Linked DNA regions of Endozoicomonas sp. GU-1. The protein of the gene in region 1 interacts with the protein of each later gene in a pairwise test. Links are inferred from orthologs where the notes say so. Each region holds a gene or a part of one and is shown on either strand. Other genes may lie near its edges.

The links.
Region 2: the proteins of ndk (region 1) and O3276_RS09445 interact in binary tests that used the Escherichia coli proteins (3 or more experiments, as listed by UniProt). The link is inferred for Endozoicomonas sp. GU-1 from one-to-one orthologs.
Region 3: the proteins of ndk (region 1) and ung interact in binary tests that used the Escherichia coli proteins (3 or more experiments, as listed by UniProt). The link is inferred for Endozoicomonas sp. GU-1 from one-to-one orthologs.

Annotation. Positions count from the first base shown.
Region 1 is NZ_CP114771.1:70,052-76,319, reverse strand. Bases 3,344-6,268 are described here. They hold ndk (nucleoside-diphosphate kinase), read right to left. Parts: upstream 5,060-6,268; coding sequence 4,628-5,059; downstream 3,344-4,627. Other genes in these bases: hscA (Fe-S protein assembly chaperone HscA), read right to left, coding at 6,007-6,268; fdx (ISC system 2Fe-2S type ferredoxin), read right to left, coding at 5,668-6,006; iscX (Fe-S cluster assembly protein IscX), read right to left, coding at 5,399-5,602; rlmN (dual-specificity RNA methyltransferase RlmN), read right to left, coding at 3,347-4,510. In the rest of the region: hisS (histidine--tRNA ligase), read right to left, coding at 1-1,167; O3276_RS00420 (RodZ domain-containing protein), read right to left, coding at 1,532-2,494; type IV pilus biogenesis/stability protein PilW, read right to left, coding at 2,487-3,248. UniProt on the Escherichia coli protein: Major role in the synthesis of nucleoside triphosphates other than ATP. The ATP gamma phosphate is transferred to the NDP beta phosphate via a ping-pong mechanism, using a phosphorylated active-site intermediate.
Region 2 is NZ_CP114771.1:2,310,967-2,321,534, forward strand. Bases 7,591-10,568 are described here. They hold O3276_RS09445 (5-formyltetrahydrofolate cyclo-ligase), read right to left. Parts: upstream 9,379-10,568; coding sequence 8,803-9,378; downstream 7,591-8,802. Other genes in these bases: O3276_RS09440 (hypothetical protein), read left to right, coding at 7,911-8,711; ssb (single-stranded DNA-binding protein), read right to left, coding at 9,359-9,922; O3276_RS09455 (MFS transporter), read right to left, coding at 10,284-10,568. In the rest of the region: DNA helicase Rep, read left to right, coding at 1-1,248; O3276_RS09415 (hypothetical protein), read right to left, coding at 1,376-2,488; O3276_RS09420 (transposase), read right to left, coding at 2,442-2,768; O3276_RS09425 (hypothetical protein), read right to left, coding at 3,187-5,730; O3276_RS09430 (hypothetical protein), read right to left, coding at 5,948-6,859; O3276_RS09435 (hypothetical protein), read right to left, coding at 7,259-7,402. UniProt on the Escherichia coli protein: Involved in the removal of 5-formyltetrahydrofolate.
Region 3 is NZ_CP114771.1:1,182,736-1,193,067, forward strand. Bases 4,456-7,197 are described here. They hold ung (uracil-DNA glycosylase), read right to left. Parts: upstream 6,299-7,197; coding sequence 5,612-6,298; downstream 4,456-5,611. Other genes in these bases: O3276_RS04875 (hypothetical protein), read left to right, coding at 4,456-5,396; O3276_RS04890 (Ppx/GppA phosphatase family protein), read left to right, coding at 6,443-7,197. Also shown: O3276_RS04855 (hypothetical protein), read left to right, coding at 1-451; O3276_RS04860 (hypothetical protein), read left to right, coding at 1,205-1,915; O3276_RS04865 (hypothetical protein), read right to left, coding at 2,675-2,869; O3276_RS04870 (hypothetical protein), read left to right, coding at 3,475-4,203; more of O3276_RS04875, read left to right, coding at 4,428-4,455; more of O3276_RS04890, read left to right, coding at 7,198-7,441; O3276_RS04895 (TetR/AcrR family transcriptional regulator), read right to left, coding at 7,631-8,353. UniProt on the Escherichia coli protein: Excises uracil residues from the DNA which can arise as a result of misincorporation of dUMP residues by DNA polymerase or due to deamination of cytosine.

The DNA.
Region 1 (6,268 bases):
GCCGAGAATGAGAGCATAGGCAGCACCGCTGCGATCTGCACGTTTCATTTGTGCTTTAAAGCTGCCACCGCCGCAATTCATCAGAATCTTCAGTTCCGGCAATCCATCACGCAGTCTTTCCACTAACGGAAGTGCCCGGTGGCCAACACCCTCACCGACAGCAACCACCGCTACATCCACCCGATTTGAAACGGATTCCGGCAGTAACTGAAGCGTTTCCAGCATCAACACCAGACGCTCAATCCCCATGGCAAAGCCCACGGCAGGTGTCGGCTTGCCACCTAACATCTCAACCAGCGCATCATATCGACCGCCGGCACACACAGTACCCTGGGCACCCAGGCTTTCTGTCACCCATTCAAAAACGGTTCTGCCATAATAATCAAGGCCACGCACCAGTCTTGGATTCACGCGATAAGCAACACCCGCCTCATCCAGAATCTGCTTTAACTGCGCAAAGTGTTCCTGTGACTCTTCATCCAGATAGTCAAACAGCTCGGGGGCACCGGCAACAATTTTCTGTGTGTTTTGATCTTTACTATCAAGAATTCTCAGCGGGTTGATGGTCAGGCGACGACGGCTGTCGTCATCCAGCTCTGACTCATAATCCCTGAGATAAGTCACCAGAGCTTCACGATAACGGATACGGGCTTCTATGGTACCCAGAGTATTCAGCTCCAGCGTGACATGCTTTGTCAGACCAAGCTTCTGCCAAAACCGTGCCGTCATCATGATGATTTCCGCATCAATATCCGGACCTGTCATGCCATAGGCTTCAACACTGATCTGGTGAAACTGGCGATAACGGCCTTTTTGCGGACGCTCGTAGCGGAACATCGGACCGGAAGTCCACAACCGCTGAATCTGGTTGTAAAACAGGCCCTGCTGAATACCTGCGCGAACAACCCCGGCAGTGGCCTCAGGACGAAGGGAGAGCTTGTCACCATTGCGATCTTCAAAGGTGTACATCTCTTTCTCAACAATATCCGTACCAGAGCCAATACCCCGGCTGAACAGAGCAGAGCTTTCCACAATCGGAACCCGGATTTCCTGATAACCATAAGTGCTCAGGACAGAGCGTACCTGCTGCTCAAGGTACTGCCAGACAGGGGTCTGTTCGGGAAGAATATCATTCATCCCACGGATGGCTTGAAGCTGCTTGCCCAAGTTCAAATGTCCTCTACCAAAAACACCACATAACTTCACCCGGTTCGTCAGGAACAGGCGATTTGGCGGTTCGCAATAAAAAGTAGGCAACTATAACCGTTAACGCCTTTGTGTGACAATCCCACAGCCCTCCCATTAAAGAATGCCCATCGCTGCCGGGAGTTTCTTCACTGAAAGGACATAGTTTTAAGGACTAAGTAGCTAGCCATATGGAATCATATATTTCTGGCTACTTGGGCAGGTGCTATGCGAGGCACAACGGAGGGAGCATAGCCGTAGCTATGTGACCGGAGTTGTAACGAAGCAGAGTGCCTGAACAAGGAGTCAGAAATATATGATTTCATATGGTTAGCTACTTATTGATTTACCCCTGACCACTGCCTGTTAACAAGACACTGGCCACCCGGGTATTCGAGCTGGGTTTGGCTACCGGCTCGCCATCCAGCAGGATACTGTCAACACCGGGGGTATTACCGAACCGCAAATTCACTGGGGGAAAAACATCAAGATTAATGGAAGACCCGGCTCTCTGCACGGTTGAAATCAGCACTTCACCGGTGGCATCCTTGATTTCAACCCAGCAATCTTCTGAGAAATTAATAACAAGAGGCTGAATCAGATCAACAATCGGTGAACTGGACTCATCTATCGTATCAACAACCTCAGAACCGGCCATGGCAATTGGAAGTCCCTCTGACACAACCTCTTCCAGAACAGGTTCATCTTCCAGACTTGGGTCTTCTTTTAAAATTGTGGTGTCATCAGCTGGAACAGCCTCTTCCTCCACGCTCTCACTAATTTCCGCAACAGAGGGGACAGAGACAACACTGGCATCAGTCACCAGAGGCTCAGACACATCCTCAGATACGTCTTCAATAATGGCCACCTCGACCACTGGTTCGATACCCAGCAAGCTATTCCAAAGGTAATAACCAAACCCTCCCAGCGACACAAGCAGCAAAAGCGCAAGCGCATACACTGGAGAAGGTGCACTGTGAGCTCGCAGCGGCTTCAACTTCTTAGAACCCTGTAAACGCGGAGATTCCAGCCCATCGACCCCCATAAAATGGTCAAAGTCCCTAACCAGATCTTCGCCATTAAGCCCCACCAGTTTCGCATAATTACGAATATAGCCACGGACAAATGCCGCCTGCGGCAGGATATCAAACGTGCTCTCCTCAATGGCCTTAACATAACTTTCGGTAATTTTCAGGCTTTCAGCCACTTCAAGGATAGATAGCCCCTGACTGTCACGGGCCCGGGCAAGCACAGCACCGGGAGCAAACGTCTGAATAGCTTCTTCCTGCTGAGTATCCTGTTCACTCATGACCCAATCGACTCCGATAATGCTTCAGCTCCACAGAGCCGGGATACAACCTTTCCAGCTTCAAAGCATAACCTGCCGCTTTATCCTGAGCCCGGTTTGCCCTTGCCAGCTCAATACCCAGTAGCAAGCTGCGAGGACTCTGCTCAGCCGACCCGGCAAAGGCCTGGTAGTGCTGCCACCCTGTATAGAGATTGCCCTGCTCTTTGTAGATAGCGGCAAGCTCCAGATTGGCCCTTGGCAAGTTACTGTTCAGACGAAGAGCCCGGGTAAAGTGATCAACCGCCAGGGAAGACCGGCCCATCCGCAAAGCAACAATCCCGAGGTTTTCAAAGGTTCGACTGCGCTGGGAATAAGCAACATCCCCGGAAGCCAGTTGAAACTGACGATAAGCGTCCTGAAGCCGGTTTCTGGAGAACAGGAAAGCACCAAAGTTATTGCGTATGTCCGCGGCATCAGGGTCAATGGCCAGCGCCTTATTGAACGCCTGCTCGGCCAGCTGATCCTCCCCCTGACGCTGATAAGCCATACCCAGCATGCCATGGACACTGGCCGAATAGGGCTCGATCTCAAGCGCTCTTTCCAGCGGCCTTACCGCTTTTTCCGAGTAACCTTCCTGAAGATAACCCCTGGCCAGATTCATATAGTCCACCACTGCCCTGTTCTCGTTAACAGGCCGACTGTCCGTGGTGACACAGCCTGTCAGTGCCAGAGATACAGAAAACAGTAGTGCAATGGGCCTCAATTTGACTCCCATGCTGATCCCCACATTTGCAATTTATAAATATATCCGGGACGCCGTTGAGAGTAGCAACCTCCGGGAGCCTGTCGGATAACAGATGCATCCCGGACAGCTTATACCTGTCTGGCTGCTATGTAGCGCTCACTGCGCCGGGTCTTATCCATTACATTGCCCACTAACTGACCGCAGGCAGCGTCAATATCATCACCTCTTGTCTTTCTTACGGTGACATTAAAACCAGCCAGCTGCAAACTCTCCTGAAACCGTCTCACTGCATTATTGCTGGGTCTTTCATACCCTGAATGAGGAAATGGATTGAACGGAATAAGGTTTATCTTACAGGGCAGATCTTTCAGCAAAGCAATCAGCTGCTGTACCTGTTCAGGTTGATCATTCACACCGGCAAGCAACGTATACTCGATCGTAACGACCCGTTTACTGTCCGTCAAACTGTTCATGTAATGATGGATGGCATCCAGCAGCTGATCCAGCGGATACTTCCGGTTGATCGGCACCAGCTGGTTTCTCAGCTCATTATTTGGTGCATGCAGTGACACTGCCAGGGAGACATTAGACACCTCACTTAACTTTCTCAGCGCAGGCACAACACCGGATGTACTTAACGTCACCCGACGCTTGGAAAGCCCATAGCCAAGGTCGTCCATCATCAGGTCCATGGCATCAACGACATTATCGAAGTTCATCAATGGCTCGCCCATACCCATCATGACCACATTGGTAATGGATCGATCCATCCTGGCCGGCACGTTGCCAAAATGACGGGCTGCAACCCATACCTGGCCAATGATTTCCGCCACCGTCAGGTCAGAGTTAAAACCCTGCTTGCCCGTAGAACAGAAACTGCAATCCAGGGAACAGCCTGCCTGGGAGGAGACGCACAGCGTTCCGCGGCCATTTTCAGGAATAAATACCGTTTCAACACAGCTGCCACTGGCCACCCGCACAACCCACTTACAGGTGCCATCCTCAGAAAAATGGCTGCTGACCACCTCTGGACCGCGAATTTCAGCATTGGCCTTAAGCCGCTCACGAAGGGATTTACTGATATTGGTCATCTCATCAAAATCATCAACCCGATGATGATGAATCCACTTCAAAACCTGCTCAGCACGGAATTTTTTCTCACCAATAGTAAGAAAGAAGGCTTCCATTTTTTTTCGTGAAAGCCCCAGCAAATTGACTTTGGCTGCCTGAGTGGGCAGCTCGCCAGCCAGTTCACTGGCCTGATCGATAGATGGCTCGATCAATTCTGACATCTTATTAATACCTCAAAGCCATCAGAAGGCCTGCCTCCTGATGGCTTATATTCTCATGTTCACCCCGAACACGGTCAGGTCAGGGCAAACTGACAATTTGTCAGCGGGCTGATTCCGTTAACGTGTTCTGGGGCAAATCTCCGAACCTTCGAAGAAGTAGGCCACTTCACGCTCAGCAGATGCTACTGAGTCAGATCCATGAACCGCATTTTCATCGATGGTCTCTGCAAAATCAGCCCGAATGGTGCCTTCAGCAGCTTCCTTCGGGTTAGTAGCGCCCATCAGTTCACGATTCAGGGCTACGGCATTCTCGCCCTCAAGGACGGATACCACAACAGGCCCTGACGTCATAAACGCAACCAGGTCCTGATAAAATGGACGCTCTTTGTGCTCAGCGTAGAAACCACCCGCCTGCTCGTCAGAAAGATGGATCATCCTGGTCGCTACAACCTGCAAACCAGCCTGCTCAAAACGAGCAAGAATTTTACCGATGACACTCTTGGCTACTGCATCAGGTTTTATAATGGATAAAGTGCGCTCTACCGCCATTACGATCTCCAGATTGTCATTTTCGTGCCCTTTCGGGATTGTTATTACTTATTAAAAACGTACGACTCTCTCAGCTTTCCATGTCTTGGAGCCTGTCGGACTTAAGCGTCCGTAGCGAGGATTGCGAGAAATTTAGGATAAAAATTTCTGTTTCTGAGGAGAATAGCGGGGCTATTTGACGAAGAAGCAGGAATTTTTAGACCAATTTATCGCAACCGCAGTAGGACAGTCTTAAGTCCGACAGGCTCCCTGGCTCAGGCTGTCCTTAGCAGGAGTTCTGGCAGCATTGTATACAATAGAGTCGATAGTGTCAGTTCTTTCAGCCTCAACGCCAAAAAATCACTCTTCCGACTCTTCAATCCAGGCCATCTGAATGGCCTCAAGCACCTTTTCACCACAACGCTCAGGATCATCTTCAAAACTGTCCAGCGCCAGAACCCAGCTTCTCAGATCGACAAAATTGACATACCGGGGATCCACATCCGGATAAGCCTCATAAAGCTCAATGGCAATATCATAAACATCTGCCCACTTTAAACTCATTGCCCCACTCCATGATCATTGCGCTGTCTGTTTCGGGCAAACCCCAAACAGACCAGCAACCGACATCAACGACGTTCAGAAACCTGGTTAATGGTGTACCTGGGAATCTCTACCACCAGCTCCTCATCACCCACCACAGCCTGACAGCTCAGCCGGGACTCAGGCTCAAGCCCCCAGGCCTTGTCCAGCATATCTTCTTCGAGCTCATCCGGCTCTTCCATGCTGTCGAAGCCTTCCCTGACAATGACATGACAGGTGGTGCAGGCACAGGACTTTTCACAGGCGTGTTCAATTTCAATACCATTCTGCAAAGCTGCGTCACACACCGTAACTCCGGGCTCTACTTCGAGAACAGCACCTTCCGGGCACAACTCATCGTGCGGTAGAAAAACGATACGAGTCATTCAGAACTCCTCCAAATCATCTAACTTCTGTCCGGAAAGAGCCTGACGAATACCCTGGTTCATTCGACGGGCAGCAAATTCTTCACTGGACTTGGCAATACGTTCAATTTCACGGGCAATGGACTTGGCATCACCGGTTTCACGGCACTGTTTCAGCGATTCAACATCTGCCAGCAATGCACTGTATTCATCTTTATCGAGCAGTGTCTGGCCATCCTTATCCAGCGCAACTACCAGCGCTTCAACAACCCGATCAGCCTCA
Region 2 (10,568 bases), 2.2 Mb from region 1 along the record:
CCAGAAAATCTGGCGCAACTGAAAGAAGACTATCCCAGCTTAAAGGTGATCAAGCTGGAACAGAATTACCGTTCCACCAGCCGTATCCTGAAAGCAGCAAATACCCTGATTGCCAATAACCCACATGTGTTTGAAAAAACATTATGGAGTGAAATGGGGGTCGGGGATGAAATTCGCGTGATTAAATGCCGAAACGACGAAATGGAGTGTGAGCGGATTGCCACAGAGATCATCGCCCACAAACTTCGCCACGATAACAGCTATAAAGATTATGCCGTTCTCTATCGGGGAAATTTTCAGTCGCGGCTGCTGGAGCTGAAACTTCAGCACCATGGTATTCCTTACCACATTAATGGCGGCACCTCGTTCTTTGCCCGGGCAGAAGTGAAAGATATCATGGCCTACCTCCGCCTGCTGATTAATCAGGATGATGACAACGCCTTTCTACGGGTGGTGAATACCCCCAAGCGGGAGATTGGGCCATCGACACTGGAGAAACTGGGCAACTACGCCAACAAACACCACATCAGTATGTACAAAGCCTGTGAAGAAGCGGCCCTTGCCGAGGACCTGGCCCCTCAGTATGTCGACAGGCTGCGACGCTTTACCGGGTGGATGGACGACGTTTCACGACGGCTGCAAATCAGCGAAGACCCTATGCAGGTGGTTCGTGAAATGATTGCTGATAGCGATTATGAAAATTGGCTGATGCAGCACTCCTCAACGCCAGCCCAGGCTGAAAAGCGCATGGCCAATGTCTGGTTTCTGGTGGATGCCCTGCAGCAAACCCTGGAACGGGGTGATGAAGACAGAACGGTTGCCGATGCCATTGCCCGGCTGATTCTGCGGGATATGCTGGAGCGCAATGAGGAAGAGGAAGATGCCGACCGTGTTCAGTTACTGACTCTCCATGCCTCCAAAGGTCTTGAGTACCCCCACGTCTTTATGATGGGAATGGAGGAAGAGCTGCTGCCGCACCGAACCAGTATTGAAGAAGATAATATTGAGGAAGAGCGTCGTCTTACTTATGTCGGCATTACCCGGGCCCGGAAATCACTGACCATGACACTGGCCGGGCAAAGAAAGCAGTTTGGCGAGATCATTGATACGCTGCCCAGCCGCTTCCTGGATGAGTTGCCACAGGAAGACCTGGTGTATACCGGCTTTGATGAATCATCCCGCCGGGAAACCAAAAAAATGGCGGGTAAAATGGGGCTGGATGCGCTTTACAAGTCTATCGGAGTATAAGTAGCCAGAAATATTCAATTCCATATGGCCAGCTACTTAGCCGCCATAAGCAGAAGTGAAGGGCAAGGTTCCCTGCTTCTGTTGCTTTGTAGCTGTAGAAACGACTTGAGGCTTTTACTCTATGACTCTATCTTTCGACAAACTTGGCTATCAAAGGAAAAAATGCGTCAGATTGAGGACAATTAATCCACTCAGGGACTGGATCGATCTCTGTTTTATCTCTTCTGACAATGCGAATCGCGTTGAATAGTTCACTATATCTACTGATACTTTCCTCCAGCTTATGAATCGCTATATTTGACAGATAACCAAATGCAGATATATACAACGAGTTCCCGAGATAAAATTGAGAGTGTATTGGTTTAACAACGTCATCATCAGAGGTTTCACAAAACTGGACAATATCGCCCTTTAGGAGGCTTGCCGGGTCGAAGGGGAGTATTTTTGCCTCTGGCAAAGACATATACCAGTCCTCCCATTGTGCATGGGAGCGATCGATATCGTCGTAAAAATTTATCCCGAATGCCAAATAATTAGCTAGCATATGACAACTCGCTCCAAGGGTTACCTCCTCACCAGATCCCCACCTATTATTACGTCTTTCTTCCGTTTGCCTGTATGAGATACAACCTGCAACACCTTTTTGCAATATTTGCACAATTCTGGACTCAAAACATTGTTGATACAGAGACTTATTCTTTTTAGGAATGTCACCAATGATCGCTGATTCAGTTAAAAGGGGAAAAGCTTTTTCTTGCTCTAAGCTTTCATACTGAACACCATCTATGTCAAAACAATATCCAGATATGGCATTCTCTTTGATAAATGGATAAGGGCAGGAGGCTAACGGATAATATGAAGCGAGTGAGTGTACCCTCTCTAGAGCATCTTCCTCTTTGCGGCTGCCTTCAGCCATCATTTTTAATGGCTGTTCAACTTTATTTTCACAATTTACGCTAACAATTGTGCGAGACTTCAGAAAAGGCAACTCTGCATTTTGTTGCATCCCCGGAATAGATATACCCCCGCCTGCATTTGAGCCCTTATCACTTTGGGGAGAGTTTACAGGCGGATGATCGCCCGGTGACATAGTATTCAAACCTGTCCGAAGAATATCCATGTTATCTCTCATAAAGTTGCCAGGTAATACACCTGCAAAGTCTTTTCGATGAGCCTGATGGTAACGATATTTCTCAACCAGCAGCAGGCCCGCAATAAAACTTACCAGTGACACAATCATCAGATCGATGTTTCTTTTTGCACTCGCAGGTAATGGTGTCCATTTCTGGTGGCTGCACAGATCCAACGCCCTGGAGGATCTCGCCAAGTGCTAATTGATTCGGATAGTTGATCAACCGTTTTTCAGACTTTTCATCAAACAACTGTTGTTTAAACCAGTCCAGCTGATGTTTAAGAGATGCGTTTTTCTGTTTCAGGAATTCAGCGACAGGACTCTGTTCCTGCAACAACCCCTGCAACCGCTGGAGCAGTTGCAGGTGAGAAAGCTGAGTGGCAGGCACAGGTGCTTTTTCCAAAAGAGTCATAGCGTTTGACTGTAGACACTATTCAGGATGTTTGCTGGCTGATATATCAAGATTTACATAACGCTTGTGGTAATGGGCTGAGCGGGTATCAATGCCATCAACAATCATTACGTAAAGATCGGAAGCTTTCTCAAGAGCAACTTGCGGAAGATTCTAACGGGTTATCTAAAACTCCCTTTTTCCGGTGATAGTATCCCCGGTTCGTTAATGGAAAATGTGATTGGTGATGTCAGAGGTGGTGATGTTTTAAACACTTATGACTTTGTGGATGTCATAAACAAAAAACAAAGAGTCAGTTGGCAGATCCACTGTCTTATAAAGCGGATAATGCTGCGCTTGACCTTCACCCAATGCTCTAAAAACCTCGCTACGGACGCTTAAGTCCGACAGGCTCCTAGGCCCATACATAACCCGGATCAATTCTTTTGTATCCATACCATGTCTGCGCCCTTTGCCGGTGTTGGTTAGCCTTGGATAAATCAGTCATAGCCCAGAGACTGAAAGTATGCCCCATGGAACTGAACAGACAACGCAGTCTGAATCTGATTTCAGCGTCGACCTGAGGGTCGTCGGCAATTTCCGGTTGTTTCAGCATTGCCTGTACCGCATGCCAGATGACTTCAGGGTTGATGTCAGGGTCAATCTGATCCAATTCCAGACAATGCATCAGTGACGGCAAAATAAATTTATTTCTGGCATCCAGCACCCATTGCCTGGCCTTCTGTCTCATCGGTGCATCGGGAATGATAGCCGAGCGGAAAAAATCATCAAACTGATGCAATTCCGTCCAGGCACACTCCTCCCAGATTCGCTCAATACCAATACAGGTTTTTAAAAGAGGCTGATTCAACAACTTCTGGTATATCTGCCGCTCGCCGATTATATCCGAACGGGCCCTGGCCGCCCGGATACACCGGAGTGTTTGCAGAATAACCGGATTCCAGTGTCGGGAGAGCAGTTTTTCAAATGGCTTTATGGCCCCCCTGGCCGACTGTACCTGGAACCCCTGAGAATCAGCCGATGGACAGGCAGCATGATGTCTGCCGGATCGAACCACCCTGATCACTGGCGCAACCTCCTGGTGATCTGGCTTGTTCACCTCAGGCTCGCGCCCCTCAGCGCCACTCACCTTCGGGGATTCACTGACATCATGCTCTGACTTGTTAACAGACTCATTTTTTTGACCATTGCGCTTCCTGCCTTTATTTCGGGCCAGACCCACCGGCAGATTGGCAAACTTTGGTACCTCTTCAGAAAACTGTCGTAGAACTGCGTCAAAATCGTAGTCTTTATCTGAAGCCGCTGCCCGCCCTGTTGGTGATTCCGAAAAGGCAGACAACTCCATGGTCCGCTCACTGGTATCCCTCCAATACTCAGCCAGCAGAGGGCTTTTCTTCTGATAATACCTGGCATATTCAGTTGCTGCATCGGCAGCCAACTCCCACTTACGGGCTTTAAGGAAAAAAATATAGGCACTTGACCAGTGATTAGGGGACATTTGTGCGGCTTTGCGATATAAGTTGGCTACTTTCCAGCTATACATTGGTGAAGCAGAATGTGCACGCTGATGGATGCTTGCCAGAAGACAGGTGACTAAAGCATGAATGTCGCCCTCCCCTTGAATGTAGTCTTTTCGGGCACGAGCGACGGCTAATTGAAACCGCCTGTCAACCTCTAATATTTTACGCCTGCATGGCTTTTTTTTTCCGTTCATACCTCCGGTATACAACAGACATTCTGCAATCAGGTCCCTGACGATCAGAAAGAGTTCAGAGTTTAACTCTGAGTCAGAGAACCAGCGTGAGCATTTATAGCGTTTGGCTACCATAAAGTGAGCGTTCACCTGCTGTAAATAAGACATCACCATAATCTGCATTGCAGCACCCAGCTTGGTTTCTGGTGGCACATTAGGCTGACCGACAAACAATGACGTGAAGCTCACCGGGGCAAAACGCACATAATCGTAGGGAGAGAAGCTGACCGGGGACAAATAAAAGAACATTTCTTTGATGATTGTCGGGCAATAGGCGAGCAAGGTAATGCCCTTGTGGTAGTTAACACCATCCTCAAAGAACGGCAACCCGCCCATAAAATAGAGCAGACTTAATGAATAAAAATCCATCATCATGCTGGCTTGACTGGTCAACTCAGCAAAATCATTCAACACACTTTGATTCAGGGCCTGTATCAGATGCTGACGGTCAGTTTCAGACACCGGCTTACCCCGAAGCATGTCGCTGTAGCACTTCAGCAGCACCCAGTTTCGGAAATAGGTGGCCATATCCTCATGCATCAGTTTTTGCAAGCCCAGCAGTTTTCCTGTTGTCTGTGTCCGATCTTGCTTCTTCTCCAGCCAGGCAGCCACATGCCTGTTCAGCACCCGCTTCAAACCAGCAGACCGCAATTCCTCAGCGGTCAACCTGCTACCATCTACCGGCAGGTTAATGTTGGCAAACATGTCCAAAACGTCGTCACCGGGTACCGCAAACCGATCCAGGGGAATATCCAGAAAGCGGTCAAGCCAGTATTCAAGCCCAGCATTGCCATCACTACCCTGATTTGTTGCCGCCTGCACGACATCGGTCTGTGGTTCTTGTGGCGTGGCTGTTGCAGTTGCTGCATTTTCAGTACCGGATGGCTCAGAATAATTCACCACTCTTGCAACAATCCTGATACCACGGGTGCGAATCTGATCAGCAGCAGCCCCATCCAGACAAATCGACGCCGAGGCAACCTCATGACGGGTGTTAGCGACTCTGTCGACCAGCCACACGTTTAAACGACAACGGTTTTCAGTACGCTCCTGTCGCTGGGTGCTGCGCTCACCAGAATCAGGATCGGCGCGATTTCTCTGACCATCACTGCCACGGTCGACTGCCGGAGTATTGGTAATTGGACTAGTGTCACTGCCTGTGCCATGACTGAAACGGCTTTGCATCGGATTGCTTCTGCATGCTGCATGAAATCTTTTTTATTCCCTATGACACTCATTCCTCAAAAAGGTTCAAATGTATAATTGATAACTTAACCCGGGTTAAATTGATCTGGCTGAACAAGCCCCGCGAGCAATGAACTTATAATCTCAGCTTGTTGCTGCAAAACCCGCATAAATTGACAGTCTGACGTTATGCTTTGAACAGGCGGTATCGAAACAGCTACTCTGTCGCTTTAACCCATATTTTATATACCTCTGCTTCGACCAGGCGCTCACTGGAATCCCAAAAATCCGAATAGAGAATATTCACCTCCTGATTCGCAGCAGCAGCATCTTCTGCATAGCGGCAAAGGCTTTCCTGATAAGTGGTAAACTTTCCAACATCAGGGACAAACGGATGGTCGTTACCTGCCCCACGTTTTTTTACAGGCCGACTTACTGTTTTCTCACCCGATTCATGGTGGAAGCTCTGTTCGGGTATCCATTCATCCCGGTAACTGACAACACGTCGATTGCCGCCTAAATGAATATCAATAATACAAAGATCACTGAACAAACGTCTATTTATCCGCTGAACTCTGGTGACCAGTCCACTGTCGACTTTCTCACGATAAAACCAGTTGCTGTGATAATCCCAATCAACTTCAGCCCCTTCCGGAAATGCTTTAAAAGAGTGAGAAACGGAAAAATCCTCTGCCAGAGAGGAAATATCCGTAAGAATGAAGTCACTTTCGGAACTGAAAGGGCTGCTCCAGAAAGCTTTACTTCTAAAGAAAAAAATGAGCGCATCTGCATCTGGTGTAGCAACCAGATCCTTCCATAGCTCCCGGCCCGATGCTTCTACAGAAAGTGAATATTTAAATGAAGGGTACTGCGAAAGCTGCGACGCTTTACTTGCATGCACCGCCAACTCCCCGGAACTCCACAAAACCCCATTAACCCATTCTCTGGAGCCAGGGATGCCAACCAATATCCCGGTTAGCCAGCTATTTTGACTATTGACGATAACCGCATCGTTTGCTCTACCACTCAAGGCCTCTCGTGGTGAAACCTGGGTAAACTTGGCCGGGTAATTCGCTCCTGACCTTCCTGTGGGAACAAGAAACAACACCATAAAAACAATGATGGTCATCCATTTCATCATTAGCTTCCCTGTATGAGTTTTAACATCCACTGTCGCACGCATCGACCGGCCATGCGAACAGAGGGCAATCCCAAAACCAACGGTTCTTCAAATGCAACAACTCCTGAATTGCCCCAAAGAACAAACGATCACCCTGACAATATCTTTAAGATAACGAAGGTTAGCGATTAAGAACAGGGGTAGATCTTATGTTGGTGCCATCATAAGTAGTTAACCAAATGAAATCATATATTTCTGACTAAGTTGTCAGTCACTCTGCGGCGTTGCAACTCCGGTCACATAGCTACGGCTATGCTCCCTACGTTGCGCCTTGCATAGCAACTGCCCACTTAGCCAGAAATATACGATTCCATTTGGCCAACTACTTAGACTTCATCTGACCAACCTTCACAGAGCTGACGTTTCCTTAGCATCGGCACCTGCCATGGCTGCATCTTTAATCTGGTGTTCCGTCAGGACAATTTCATCCATGAAATAAAGGAAGCCACCAGCCACAGGGCGAATCAATGCCAACAGACCGAGACGATCCATGAACGCATGCCTTGCCACATCAACAGAAATCAACAGAAAGCACGCCTGCTTTTGCATAATGGTTAAATCGTATAAATTAAAAATCACTCAAAGATTATTTGCAAAATTATATAACGATTCACAGAAAAACCATTTTATTAACCACAAGATAAAAACCATAGTACTAATTAAAACAACCTGACAAGAAATATAACAACTACTGCTTTATATATATTGATTATGAAAATCCCCTTATATGAAAAAAAAACATTTATCTATTTTTTTATATAGCCATACCATTTTGCGGAAATAAAATATTACTCTAGAATCCCTCTTAGTATCTCTCCACGCAGTAAGCGAGTTCCATTACCGAGCTTAAATTAATAAACAGTCATGAAATATTTCAAAAAAATATATTTAAAGCTAGGAATAATAAGGCTCGCTTGCTGTCCAACCGTTCGGTTCTGATCTTTATTTAGAGAGAACCGTTTTTCTTAATTAAAAACAGCCATCCGGATAAGGGGTTAGCATGTTTAGAGGAAAGTGTTTATTCATCGTTTTATTGTTATCAATCACATCGGCAACATGGGGAGCCCCTTCCGATACCAGAGTCGGGGTTGAGGATGGGTATTCAGGCGGGAGTTCTTTGTCAGCCATTCTCAGTAGCGGTACTTTCTCTTTCCTTGAACTGGCTGCTCATGCGACCATTCTTATAGGTGGCGGAAACTATGCTCCGGAAAGCCCCTTTACAAAAGTATTGTCATACATCCCACAAAAGGTTTATGACTTCGGTGCTACCAACGTTCTTTCCAACCGTGTTGCCCACAACGTCTTCCTGAGCCAGCTATTAAGATTACTGCCCGTTGCCAACGACTATGTCTGTGGCATGATGACACTGACGACCGAGGATGGCTATTATATTGACAGCGTTCTGGTAAATCAGGGATCAATACAGAACGACTCACAGTTTGAGCATATTGGCGACAATCTTTTTGTGCCAAAAAACAGAGGTATCACCAACCTGTTATTAGTTAAGCAGATGACCGGGTGGTCAACGGCAGGAAGCGCATACATCACTGAAAACCCAATTGACTTATTCGTCACTGTTTCTGATGGTCGACAAACGTCTACTATCAATGTCCAGAAAAGCTCATGCACATTGTACAGTTATGGAAAAGCTCAAGCCTCTATCATAAAGGGTGATGATGTATCTTTCTGTCTGACAAATTCTGGAACCGACTCAAAAGTATCAACGATTACTGCGCTAACATCTGCCTACGGTAAGCCAGCTCTTATGCGTATTCCCGGGGAAGCTTGCGAAAGCTATTAGTCCGGTATTCTGAATGATTAATGTTAATCTCTGACATTATCCAAACAGCACCACCCTCTGAGTAAAACAGGGTGGTTTTTACCTGAACAAATTATACCGGATAATAGCGACTGTCCGTTGCAATACCAGACATATCTATATCCCAATGTTCTACAGGGATCGATTCAACTTTCTGACACTCATGGGCCAGACCAATAAGTATTGGCTTTTTCGCAGTCCGGGTAAAAGCAAATGTTCTGTCATAGAAGCCTCCTCCCATACCTAGCCTTCTGCCAGCTTCATCAAAACCGGTTAAAGGTACAAGGACAACATCCAGCTTTTCCGGTGAAATCGGTTCTACCTCCTGCAAGGAAGGCTCAGGGATTCCAAAACGATTCAAAACCAGATGAGTGTTGGGCAGGTATTCAATAAACAGAAGGTTGTTATTCCTCCCAATCACTGGCAGATAACATTGTTTGCCAGAACTCCAGAGAAAATCACGGAGAACGTCCGGATTTATTTCGCCATCACTGGCTATATAAATTGCAATGTGCTGGCTATCTGCAAGCTCAGGCCGGGCACTGAGAATATCACACAACATTACACCAGCGCTGACCTGCTGGTCAGCGCTTAATGCCCGGCGGCGTTCGCGGAGAGAGGTTCTTAACTCAAAACGGGATATCATCATCAAAATCGTCAAAACCACCAGCAGGCTGTGGCTGGGGAGCCGATTGCGGTTGCTGCGACTGCGCTGGTTGATGCTGTTGCTGTTGTTGTGATGGTGATCCGTATTGCTGAGGCTGCTGCGGAGCATAAGACTGCTGCTGTTGCGGTGCCTGCTGCTGGTAGCCACCTCCCATCGGAGCACCCATAGCGCCTTCCTGGCGGCCATCCAGCATCTGCAGCTGGCCGCTGAATCCATCAACCACAATCTCGGTAGTATACCGATCCTGACCGTCCTGACCCTGCCACTTGCGTGTCTGCAGCTTACCTTCGATATAGACTTTTGATCCTTTACGAAGGTACTGTTGAGCGATCTCAGCCAGCTTGCCGAAAATAACCACCCGGTGCCACTCCGTTTTCTCCTGTTGCTGACCGGTATTACGATCTTTCCAGGACTCACTGGTTGCCAGACTCAGGTTGGCAACGGCACTGCCATTGGGAGTAAAACGTACATCCGGATCGTTACCCAGATTACCAATCAGTATTACTTTATTAACGCCTCGAGCCATTTAGCTTCTCCGCCATATTCACTCAAACTCAAATAGCCTCCAAGAACAGAGTCCATTCATTGAAGACACCATGGAGTGACCTTACAGGACCACTCCATATTAAAAATGCTCTATTAAAACAAAGGCCCTGTATCTGGTTACCCGTTTTTATTCTGTATCAACCCGCAGGTTTAATAGCTGAACCACATATATTGCAACTAGGAGGCTGTCCGAGAATAGACTGCCCTACTGCGGTGGCAGCAAATTGGTCTAAAAATTCCGTTTTGTTCGGCAAATAGCCCCGCTATTCACCTCACAAAACGAAATTTTTATCCTCAATTTTCTGCCATCCACGCTACGGGCGCTATTCTCGGTCAGCCTCCTAGCACTGCCCAAACTGCCTTAACTCGGACCAGTTCAGTGCCTGCTTATCAACTTTCAGATAAGCTGTTTTCTCAGCGGCAAGCACAGTCACTTCCTGAACACCGTCAATACCAGCTAGCCGTTCTCCCACCGAACTGACATCACCAAGCTCAGGATTCAGGGCCATTACCATAGTACTCACATAAGGTGGTTGCTTCATAGTAACAGACAACCAGCACCACAGGGCAGTGGGAATTGTACAAAGCATTATGACAGCGGGAACACCGCCATACTCCATGGCAAC
Region 3 (10,332 bases), 1.1 Mb from region 1 along the record:
TTTCCGCCACTATTTTTCTCAGGAAGGCTTGAAGGCCGGATTAGAAAAGCTTGACCTGTTACGAAGTTGCGAAATTATCCATAAAAATCAGATGTTCCAACTGGATGATGTTTGTCCTGACTTACTGGATCATCTGGAACCAATAACGGCAACGGGAGAGTCATTGTACTTAAGTGATTTTAACTTTCCAGTAGCATTACGTATTGTCGGTGAATTTCCCACCCTCTGGAAACGCCTGGCCCTCTCCATTGGTACTCCCTTCAATTCGGAATACACAAGAAAAGTTGAATTTGAATGCCCGAATGATTTCACAAAAGCAATGCTGACATTTCTGAATGATCTTGCCCTTAGAGGGTATGAGACATCTGTTCTGATTGATCCTTTAAAATCAAATGTCATAAGCCGGGTGGATCTTGCTGAAGATCTGAAAACGGCCTTAGAGAATTCATAACACTGACCTCCGTTGTACTTCCGGCTTGAAATCTCACCGGATGCAAAACAGGACGTAAGTATCAATTTTATACTGTCAGCTGCTGGCATAAAAATACTGCGGTGTGATATTCAAACAGCACCGCTATGCAGTTCAGGAGCCTGTCTCCTTCATAGAGGTAATCTCTGAAAGGGCATGTTGGGCCAAGTCCACAAAATCCCCTATCTCTCCTCTCCTGCCCTCCTTACAATCAGGCTGAACATCCACTAACCAGACGACAACCACTACCCTTCAAGCCGTGATAACGCTGACTTTCGAAAAACTTTACATCTTCATTCTAAATAGCAGTATCATAATTTTATTCCTTGTTATCATAACGAATGGGTTGTTTGTTTAAAGGCGGAACTATTTTAATAAGAAGAGGTCAGAGTACTGATTCAATAATTCAACAACTCAATGATTCTCTCAAATAAGTCGGCTCCATTTGAATTTGCTTTTCCTGATCCTTGTTTCAGCTCATCAGATTTATTAGAAAGAACGGGTGAATCAGGTTCAGGCAAATGTCATTTGACGTATCAGGGTATGCCTGTTCAGGCATTGACAACTCCTTTTCCCATTTACCATAACCAATCAGATATACCCAAAAACAACAATAATTTTTGTAATTCATTGAATAAACATGGCATTAAACCTATAACGCCTGACGATACAGCTGAGTTTATCAGTACTGATGATCCTGACATACCAGAATCAGTTCTTAATCAATATTTCCCCTTGAGCTCCAGTGATAAACCTGAAGATGAAACATTATCATTAATGCCAGATATTCCTTTTCTTCAGTGGCTATGCCTACCAGAGAGTGAGCTTGAGATCGTTAAGCCAACAACAACGAGCCATTGGAATCCAGATGATCAGATAACCAATCTTTCTGTCCCATCTTCCAAGCAGCAAAGCCTTAACAAAAAAACAAGTGACAACCACACGAAACAGTCAGAGGCAATTGTTAATAGTAACGCTTCAATAGCCAGGCACCAGAGAAAGCTTCACCGTAATCCTGCGTACGTTGAGCGCGAGAGGGTGCGGCACAAGGAGTGTTGTAAAGATCCTGCTTACTTGAAGCGCAAGAGGGAGTGCCAAAGAGAGCTTCGTAAAAACCCTGCTTACGCCGAGCGCGAAAGGGAGCGTATCAGGCAGCGTCGCAAAGATCCTGCTTTCGTAGAACGCGATAGGGAGCGCTCCAGGCAGCGTCGCAAAGATCCTGCTTCCGCAGAACACGATAGGGAGCGCTCCAGGCAGCGTCGCAAAGATCCTGTTTACGCCGAGCGGGAAAGGGAGCGTCGCAGGGAGCGCCATAGAGAACGTTACAAAGATCCTGCCTTCGCAGAGCGCGAAAGGGAGCGCCTTAGGCAGCACCGCAGAAATCAGGCGAACTTAAAACGTCAATGCGCGCAGCAAACAACGGGCTGCGAGAATGTTCCCAGTTAAACAACGGAAAAGCGTCTCAAGTCATCCTGTACATCCGGATTGACGTAAATATCAAGTGTGGGTTGTCATCGGGGGAACTTTTAATAAGAACATCTGTCATAAGTCGGCATTCCATAATTCAAGAATTCAATGGAAAGACCTACTTTTTCTGAATTCGGCTCTTCCAGTCAAGTATTCTCCCGTGAAGTTGTAGAGGCAGCGAATATTCTATGTGCCATGCATATTGATAAAACCAGAAGACGCCTTCAGCGGCTGATGGAGCCTGTTCATATTTTAATTGACACTCCCCAGCTGGAAAAAAGGTCGATAGTGACTATATAGCCTTCAAGAATACCGGCGATAGAGTACAAGCAAGAATCGCTGGCAAGCAGGCTTCTAACTTGATAAGAGAATCACGTATAGCAAATAATTTATAATAAAAAGTTCAACTATTGGAATCAAAGCAGTCAATCAGCTAAAAACGTCAGATCACTTGAGATAAATTAGTTTTTCCCGGAAGGAACTTTTTAAAAAAATATCGGTCTTAATCTATAATTCAAGAGTGCAATAATTCAATGGACAGACTTAACGTTGACTCACCTTTCGCTTCTGCCTCTTCCTGTTTTCAGGATTCTTCAGACGTAACTGTAATACTACCTGAGGATTCCAGTTCGCTGCCAAGCATGACTGGTCATTGTGTACGGAAACATGACCCACCTCACAATGTTTTTTTCGTGGATAGATGTTTCAATCAGGTCACACTACCATCTCCATGCTCACTTAATGATTTTTCAATATCTTGTTCCCCATTATTTGAAAAAGAAATAATGCGCCCAGATCTTTATTCACCGGAGCCACCTGACGACATTTTTTCCTGTGACCATTCATGCACAGATCCAGCATTAACAAACGCAGAACAAACCGCCCATCAATTACCTCCGGAAAATCCATTGGCAGGCTTGTCTCAGCCGTCATTACGCCCAGGGACTACACCTGATCTGTTGCATAAAGACAGACAAGAGCAAGTTATAACTGCAACCATTGAGAGTAAGACACATGAATCGTGCAGTTCTGAGGAATCCCTGCCCCTGACACACACAGAAGCTAACAAACAGTCAAGGAAAAGGAAGGCACACGAGAAAGGTTACGCTCAGCCCAGAAATACCAAGGCTTATAAGAAAGCATACCGTGAGTCCAAGGCTGGGAAGGCTGCCGTAAAGGCTTACGCTCGTACCCGGAAACGAAAGTCTTCCAAACAAACATGGGCAAAGTCCGAGAAAGGGAAGGCTTACATGAAAGCATACCGAAAGGCTTACAATTCAGTTTTATACGGAGTCGATCGTGATAGGAAAAAGGCAAGAATTGCCGGAAAGGAAGCTGCCGCCATTATCCTGGATTCTTATCGATCGATGAAAAACTGAGCTTGATTCAAGCTCTATTTTATTTCAATTTATTTAACAACCTGATCAAATAGTTATAAAAAGCTTTTCACTGTTATTGACTTAAATATTGATTATTCAGAGATGAACTTTTATAAGATAGAGCAGTCTTACTGTAAAACTCAACAATTCAATAATTCAATGAAAGATTCTGTTTTTTCTTTTCAATCAAACATTACTTCTGAACTATGCCCTTATTTCAAAGATAATACTTATTCTTTATCTGGAGTATCGGTTCAGGCTTTCTCCCGAGAAGTTGTTGAAGCAGCTACTATTCTATGTTCGATGCGTATTAATACAACCAACAAATATGCCCTTCAGTATCCAACGGTGATTTTTCATAAATCATCTGATAATCCAACGCTTGGAAAAAGGTCAATAGCAATCATTAATAACCCGGCAAACGAAGATCAACCTGTAGTGAGTCGTTTATCTCAGGTCAACACTCTCGAAGAAACTATATCAATGTCGTATAGAAGCATCATGATCAATGATAAAGGATGCAATAAAGCCAGAAAGTACCAAGCAAGATACGAAGTATCTGATAAAGGTAAGAAAACCAGAGCCAGATACGAAGCATCTGATAAAGGTAAGAAGGCCAAATCCAGATACGAGGCATCTGACAAAGGCAAGGAGACCAGAGCCAGATACCGTACGTCCGACCGCGGCAAGATGGCAACATACAGGGCTAGAGCCAAATATTACTCATCCGTCAAAGGCAAGGAAAAAAAGGCCATATACAGTGCAAAGTTAATGGCCTATAAAAAAGCTATAAGTAAAGGCTTTAGTGATAAAGTAGCAAGGGAAAAGGGAAAAGAGGCAGCTAATGCAAAACAAGCAAAGCTTTCTTCATTGCTCCCCCATCCTTAGCAGTTTAATAAAAGAATAAATCTCAACAATCCGGTTCAAACACAATCTGCCTTGAGTGGACGGTCAACAAGCAAAAAGTAAGCAGGTGTTGTTTACTGGCTGGATAGATAGACAGAAAAATTTTATATTTGGTTGACAAAAATTTTGATCCGTTTTTTTTTTCAGGAAGGAACTTTTTTATATAATAATTGTCTCAGTCTTTAATTCGACAATTTTATAATGCAATGTATCTCTTTAATAACTTACCTCCATTCGAGCCTGCCTGTTCCGATACTCGTTCCCGCTCATTATATTCAGTAGAACAACTGATTCCACCTGATTATAACAACTCGCAGCCTTCATATCATGGTAAGTCTGTTCATGTGCCGGAATTATCTTTACCTGCTTACCATAGTCATTCGGATTTTTGCCAAAATAATGTCAGTTCTTTTCATTCCCTGATTGAATATGATATTGATAATCTGATTCTAACCGATCCAGCAGCCACTTTCGGCAATGAGCTACCTGACATACAACAATCAGAGCTTGGTCACTATGTACCCTGGGATTCTGATAATGAACGTGTTGAGGCCAGGCTAGCACCAGAACCAGTTACCCCTTTTATTCCACAGGCATGCTTATCGGTGAGTGAGTCTGAAACCAGAAATCCGATACCTGCATGCCATTGGTATCCAGATCATCAGATAATCAATCTTTCTACCACACCTTTTAGCCCACAAAATCTAAATCAAACGACAAGTTATAGCCAAATACCCCAAACAGAGTGGTTCTCTGAGGGTAACGCAACAATAGTTGAGGATCAAAGGAAGTTTCGCAATGACCCCGCCAACGATGCATGTAAAAGGCAGAGAATCAGGAACTCCGTGCGTTACAACGATCCCGCTGATGCGAAGTATTTAAAGAAAAACAGGGAGTACTACAGGAAGCGTATTAAGAATCCCTCTTACGCAGAGTCTAAAAGGAAGATAAACAGGGATTACTACAGGAATCGCAGTCATGATCCCGTTTACTTAGAGCGTAAAAGAATGGTGCAAAGGGAGTACATTAGACGCCGCAAACAGAATATTTCCAATCAAGCAAATCGCCAAGAGGAGATTAGCAAATACCATGCTTATCTGGCGTATGAATGGCAGCTTCGAAAGGCTGCGTTTGAGCAGGAGATCAACATCTTCAATCAGCCAATTCAGTGGTAAACTCTGATGAATTATTCCTTTTGATGGCGCGCTCGGGAGGATTCGAACCTCCGACCGCCTGGTTCGTAGCCAGGTACTCTATCCAGCTGAGCTACGAGCGCGTAAAGACTGAAACGATTGCAAACTGTATTGCAACAACCGTCTGCATTCAGTGGCGTGGATCATACATAAACCAATGCCCTGTGTACAGTACTCATGGAACAAAATATCACCGGTCAATTCAAGGATGGCAGTCGCCAGTCTATAGGCTGTATTCCATGACTGACCAGATAATCATTGCTCCTGGAAAAAGGTCGGCTGCCAAAAAAGCCTCGATAAGCTGATAGTGGCGATGGGTGAACGGATGCCAGAACCAGATGTTTACCGGTATCAATAAACCGGCCTTTTTTCTGTGCGTAGCTGCCCCACAAAATAAAAACAATATGCTCTCGCTGCTCATTTAACGCGGCAACAATCTGGTCAGTGAATGTCTCCCATCCCCTGCCCTGATGAGAAGCAGCCTGCTTATGCTCGACTGTCAACACACTGTTGAGCAGTAACACTCCCTGATGGGCCCAGTGTTCCAGAAATCCATGATTGGCTGGCGGAATGCCCAAATCTGACTCCAACTCTTTATACATGTTAACCAGTGAAGGAGGAATGGCGACTTCGGGACGTACCGAGAAGCTTAACCCATGGGCCTGGCCCGGCCCGTGATAAGGGTCCTGCCCAAGAATCACCACTTTGACCCGCGCAAACGGCGTCAGGTCCAGGGCCCGGAAGTATTCTGCCCCCCTGGGGTAAATCATCTTGCCCTGAGCCTTTTCATGTTGCAGAAAACTGCGCAGGGTCTGCATATACTCTTTGGTAAATTCATCCTGAAGCATGGCTTTCCAGGAAGGCTCCAATTTGATGTCTGGCATCACCCTACCTCAAATAACATTGACAAATAAATTACCTCCAACCGCATAAGAGCCAACTACACTCTTTGCCAGCCAACGCACTTTAGCACAGCAACACCTTTACTAATAACAACTCAGTCTTCGTTACGGATCGCCTTCAATACAATGCAAACTTTTAATAAAGCATCGATCAGAATTTCTGCGGTTGCAGCCCTTCTTTTTAGCTGCCAGTCCCTGGCAATGCTCGAACGCAGGATGGCCATCGAAATCAATGCCAATTCTATTTACTTCGCCATCGCCGACGTAAACAATAAGACCGACAAAGTTTACCGGCACCTTGATTACGGCTCTCTGGAAGCGGGTTTCTACGATGACCTGTCAGCCAGCGACAACGGTTTTTTCAGCAACTTTATGCTAAAAAAGGCCCAGAGACTTTTTCAAAAACTGCGAACCCGGCAGGAACATTTCAAGGCGGTGCAAGTAAGGGCCATTGCTACTGACATTTTCAGGGAGGCTCATAACGCCGAAGAGCTGGTGCAAAAGATACGGCGTACATCCGGTATCGACATTCGTATTCTCTCCCCTGAAGAAGAAGATCGAATGGATTTTTTCTCAGCTTTAACGGCGACTGATCATTCTGAAACACCCGTCGTCTGGGATATCGGGAAGGAGAGTTTTCAGTTGATTATCTCCGATCCTGAAGCTGGCCCATTTGCCCACAAAGGTGATTTTGGTTCAGTTTCCTTTATGGAATACCTGAAGGAAGTTGTCCAGAACAAACCAACGCATTTGCCGGGGTCATTGTCCCCCATATCAACTGAAGAGCTCGAAGCAGGTATCACCTTCGCACGATATCTTGCCCGGAGAACGCCGGTTATTATTCGCAATGAGCTGAAGAAAGATCAGGTTAAAATCACCGGTATCGGCCCGGTATTTCAGGAAGGCTTCGCAGAAGATATCACCATGCACCAAATGTCTTTGGACAAGGGCAAACTGGAGCGATATATCCTGGATCAGGCCTCATCCATCGGTACCAATGAGGCCAGTCTTTCAAGTGCAATTCTGGTATTTGGTTTCATGGAAGAGCTGGACATTACGCAGATGTTTATCTCCGACCACAACAGCACTGTCGGAATGCTCGAATTTCCAATTCTCTGGCATTAATAAACGTTTCAATGAATTTCGGATAAGAGTAAAAAGAAAAGAAAAGATAATATTTTCTTTTGCTCTTCGTTGATTGTGCTTTTCCCTTCCATGCATTGAAAGATTGATGAAAGCCTGAAGAATCATGAGTGTTTAAATGGTTCTGCAGGCTTTTCCACGGTGGAAGAAGGGCAGATTAAGATGGCCGTACTAACTGTATACACCCAGCATCAACTCTATTTGACGCTTGAGCATTACCCGGAGCCTGTCCACTGTTGTTTCGTCTTCAAAACCTGCAATTAATCCCTGGTACTCAACATGAATGATAATACTGCCAAATAGTTCAGCATCAATATCAGGATGGTTAGAGCCGATTTTTGCAAAGAATGTTTTGAGACTGTCGAGAAAGAACTTCTGGTGACTGAAGGCAATGGGCCTCAGGTTTTCGTTACGCAGGCATTCCTGCTGAAAAGCACGCTCTGCGATCAGGTAGTCACGATGCTCTGCCAGCTGAATCAGAACATACTCAATAGCAAGATCACTGATCCGGTCAGCAAATACCTGACGACTGGCCTGGTCCGATGGCACAAGCTCTTTCATGGCCATTTTCAGCATACTGTCAGACTCTTCCCAGTACGCCTTGAACTTCTGGGCACCCATCTCCACAAACAGAGTGAAGGTGTCAGTGATCAGATCCGTAATGTCTTTGAAATAATAGGTGGTTGCAGAAAGAGGAACATTGGCTTCCTTGGCAACAGCACGATGACGGACACCCCTGACTCCATCTCTGACAACGATTCTTAATGCCGCCTCAAGAATTGTACGACGACGCTGTTCACTATTGGCACGACTGGTTTTTCGCCCCTGATATTTCAGTTTCATATCACTGTCGTGCTTACCAGAGCTTTTCATGCCTTCTGATGAGGAATCCATTGTTGAGACCATATTAAGACTGCCTTACAGTTGCCTGATTGTTTTATAGCGTTCGTCCAGTACCGTCGCTTGAACAAGCATCTTAGTACAGAAATCAACCATACGTATGAAAACCGGCCCTGCCACTATTCAGGGTTATCAGACCGCCATACCTGGAGTACTCCCCATATCCTTATAGACCGATCAGACCGGGCGTATGGCAAGCTCCTGGCTTCACCAGCAAAGCGCATCGACTCAACTTCAGGCTCCCGGATACTACATGAGCAGGCTTGGCCTGCTCATGTCGTCAATCCTGAACTATCAGCGACTCAGAAAATAACTGAGTTAAGCAGGTAATTACTAATACGGTAACCAAACGGCAGGTTCATATAACCAATGCAAATGATACCTGCATCGTCGATTCACATATTTGACAAGTACAAACTTAAGCACAATTACTCCCGCGTCAATATCTACTGAGGACGCATGTGAGGGAACAACAACACATCCCTGATGGACGGCGCATCCGTAAACAGCATCACCAACCGGTCAATACCAATACCTTCTCCGGCAGTGGGTGGCAGACCGTATTCAAGCGCATTGATATAGTCTGCGTCGTAATGCATTGCCTCATCGTCCCCGGCATCCTTTTCAGCTACCTGTTGTCTGAAGCGCTCAGCCTGGTCTTCTGAGTCATTCAACTCAGAGAAACCATTAGCGATTTCCCGACCCCCCACAAAGAACTCAAAGCGCTCAGTAACAAATGGGTTGTCGTCATTTTTACGGGACAGAGGCGACACTTCGGTCGGGTAATCCGTGATGAAGGTAGGGTTAAGCAAGTGATGTTCCACCGTTTCATCAAAGATTTCCATCTGAACCTTGCCAAGCCCCCAGATCGGCTTCACATCAACGCCCAGTTTACCGGCAACCTGTGTGGCTGACTCCAGGTTGTCAATATCAGCGGCATCAAGATCCGGGTTGAAATGCAAGATAGATTCAAATACCGACATCCGCGCAAACGGCTTGCCAAAATCAATCATCTGCCCCTGGTACTCGAACTCAGTTTTACCCAGAACGTCCTGAGCCAGCTGTTTCAGCATGGCTTCAGTATGATCCATCATGTCGGTGTAATCCGCGTAAGCCTGATAGAACTCGATCATTGTAAATTCCGGGTTATGTCTAGTAGACAGCCCTTCATTGCGGAAGTTCCGGTTAATCTCAAATACCCGTTCAAAACCGCCAACGACCACACGCTTCAGGTACAGTTCCGGGGCGATACGGAGGTACATATCGATATCCAGCGCGTTGTGATGGGTCACAAACGGTCTGGCCGTGGCACCACCGGGAATCACCTGCAGCATCGGCGTCTCCACTTCCATAAAGTCCTGACCCAGGAAGTAGTTACGGATACCCTGAATGATTCTGGAACGGATCCGGAAGGTTTCCCGGGAGTGTTCACTGGTGATCAGGTCAACATAGCGCTGACGGTATCGCTGCTCGGTATCGGTGAGGCCTTTGTGCTTTTCAGGCAGTGGACGCAGAGACTTGGTCAGTAGCTGGACAGCACTCATATCAACGTAAAGGTCGCCTTTGCCAGAGCGCTGAACAGCACCTTCTACACCGATAATATCCCCCAAATCCCAGGTCTTGATGGCGTCCAGGGTCTCTTTCGGCAGCTGTTTGCGGTTCACATAGAGCTGGATACGGCCAGACATATCCTGCAGTTCCATGAACGCGCCACGGTTCAACATAATACGGCCAGCCACTTTAACGTAGTGGTTCAGGCCTTCCAGGGCAGCCTTGTCATGATCCTTGAACTGCTCCTGAAGATCGCCAGCCAGCGAATCACGACGGAATTTATTGGGAAAGGCCACCCCTTTTGCGCGAAATGGCCGCCAGTTTTTCCCGGCGCAGGGTCACCAGGCGGTTCTCTTCATGGGCTTCAGCAGCCTTTTCTTCCTGCGCCTGTTGCGACAAAAATGTTCTTCAGACATAATATT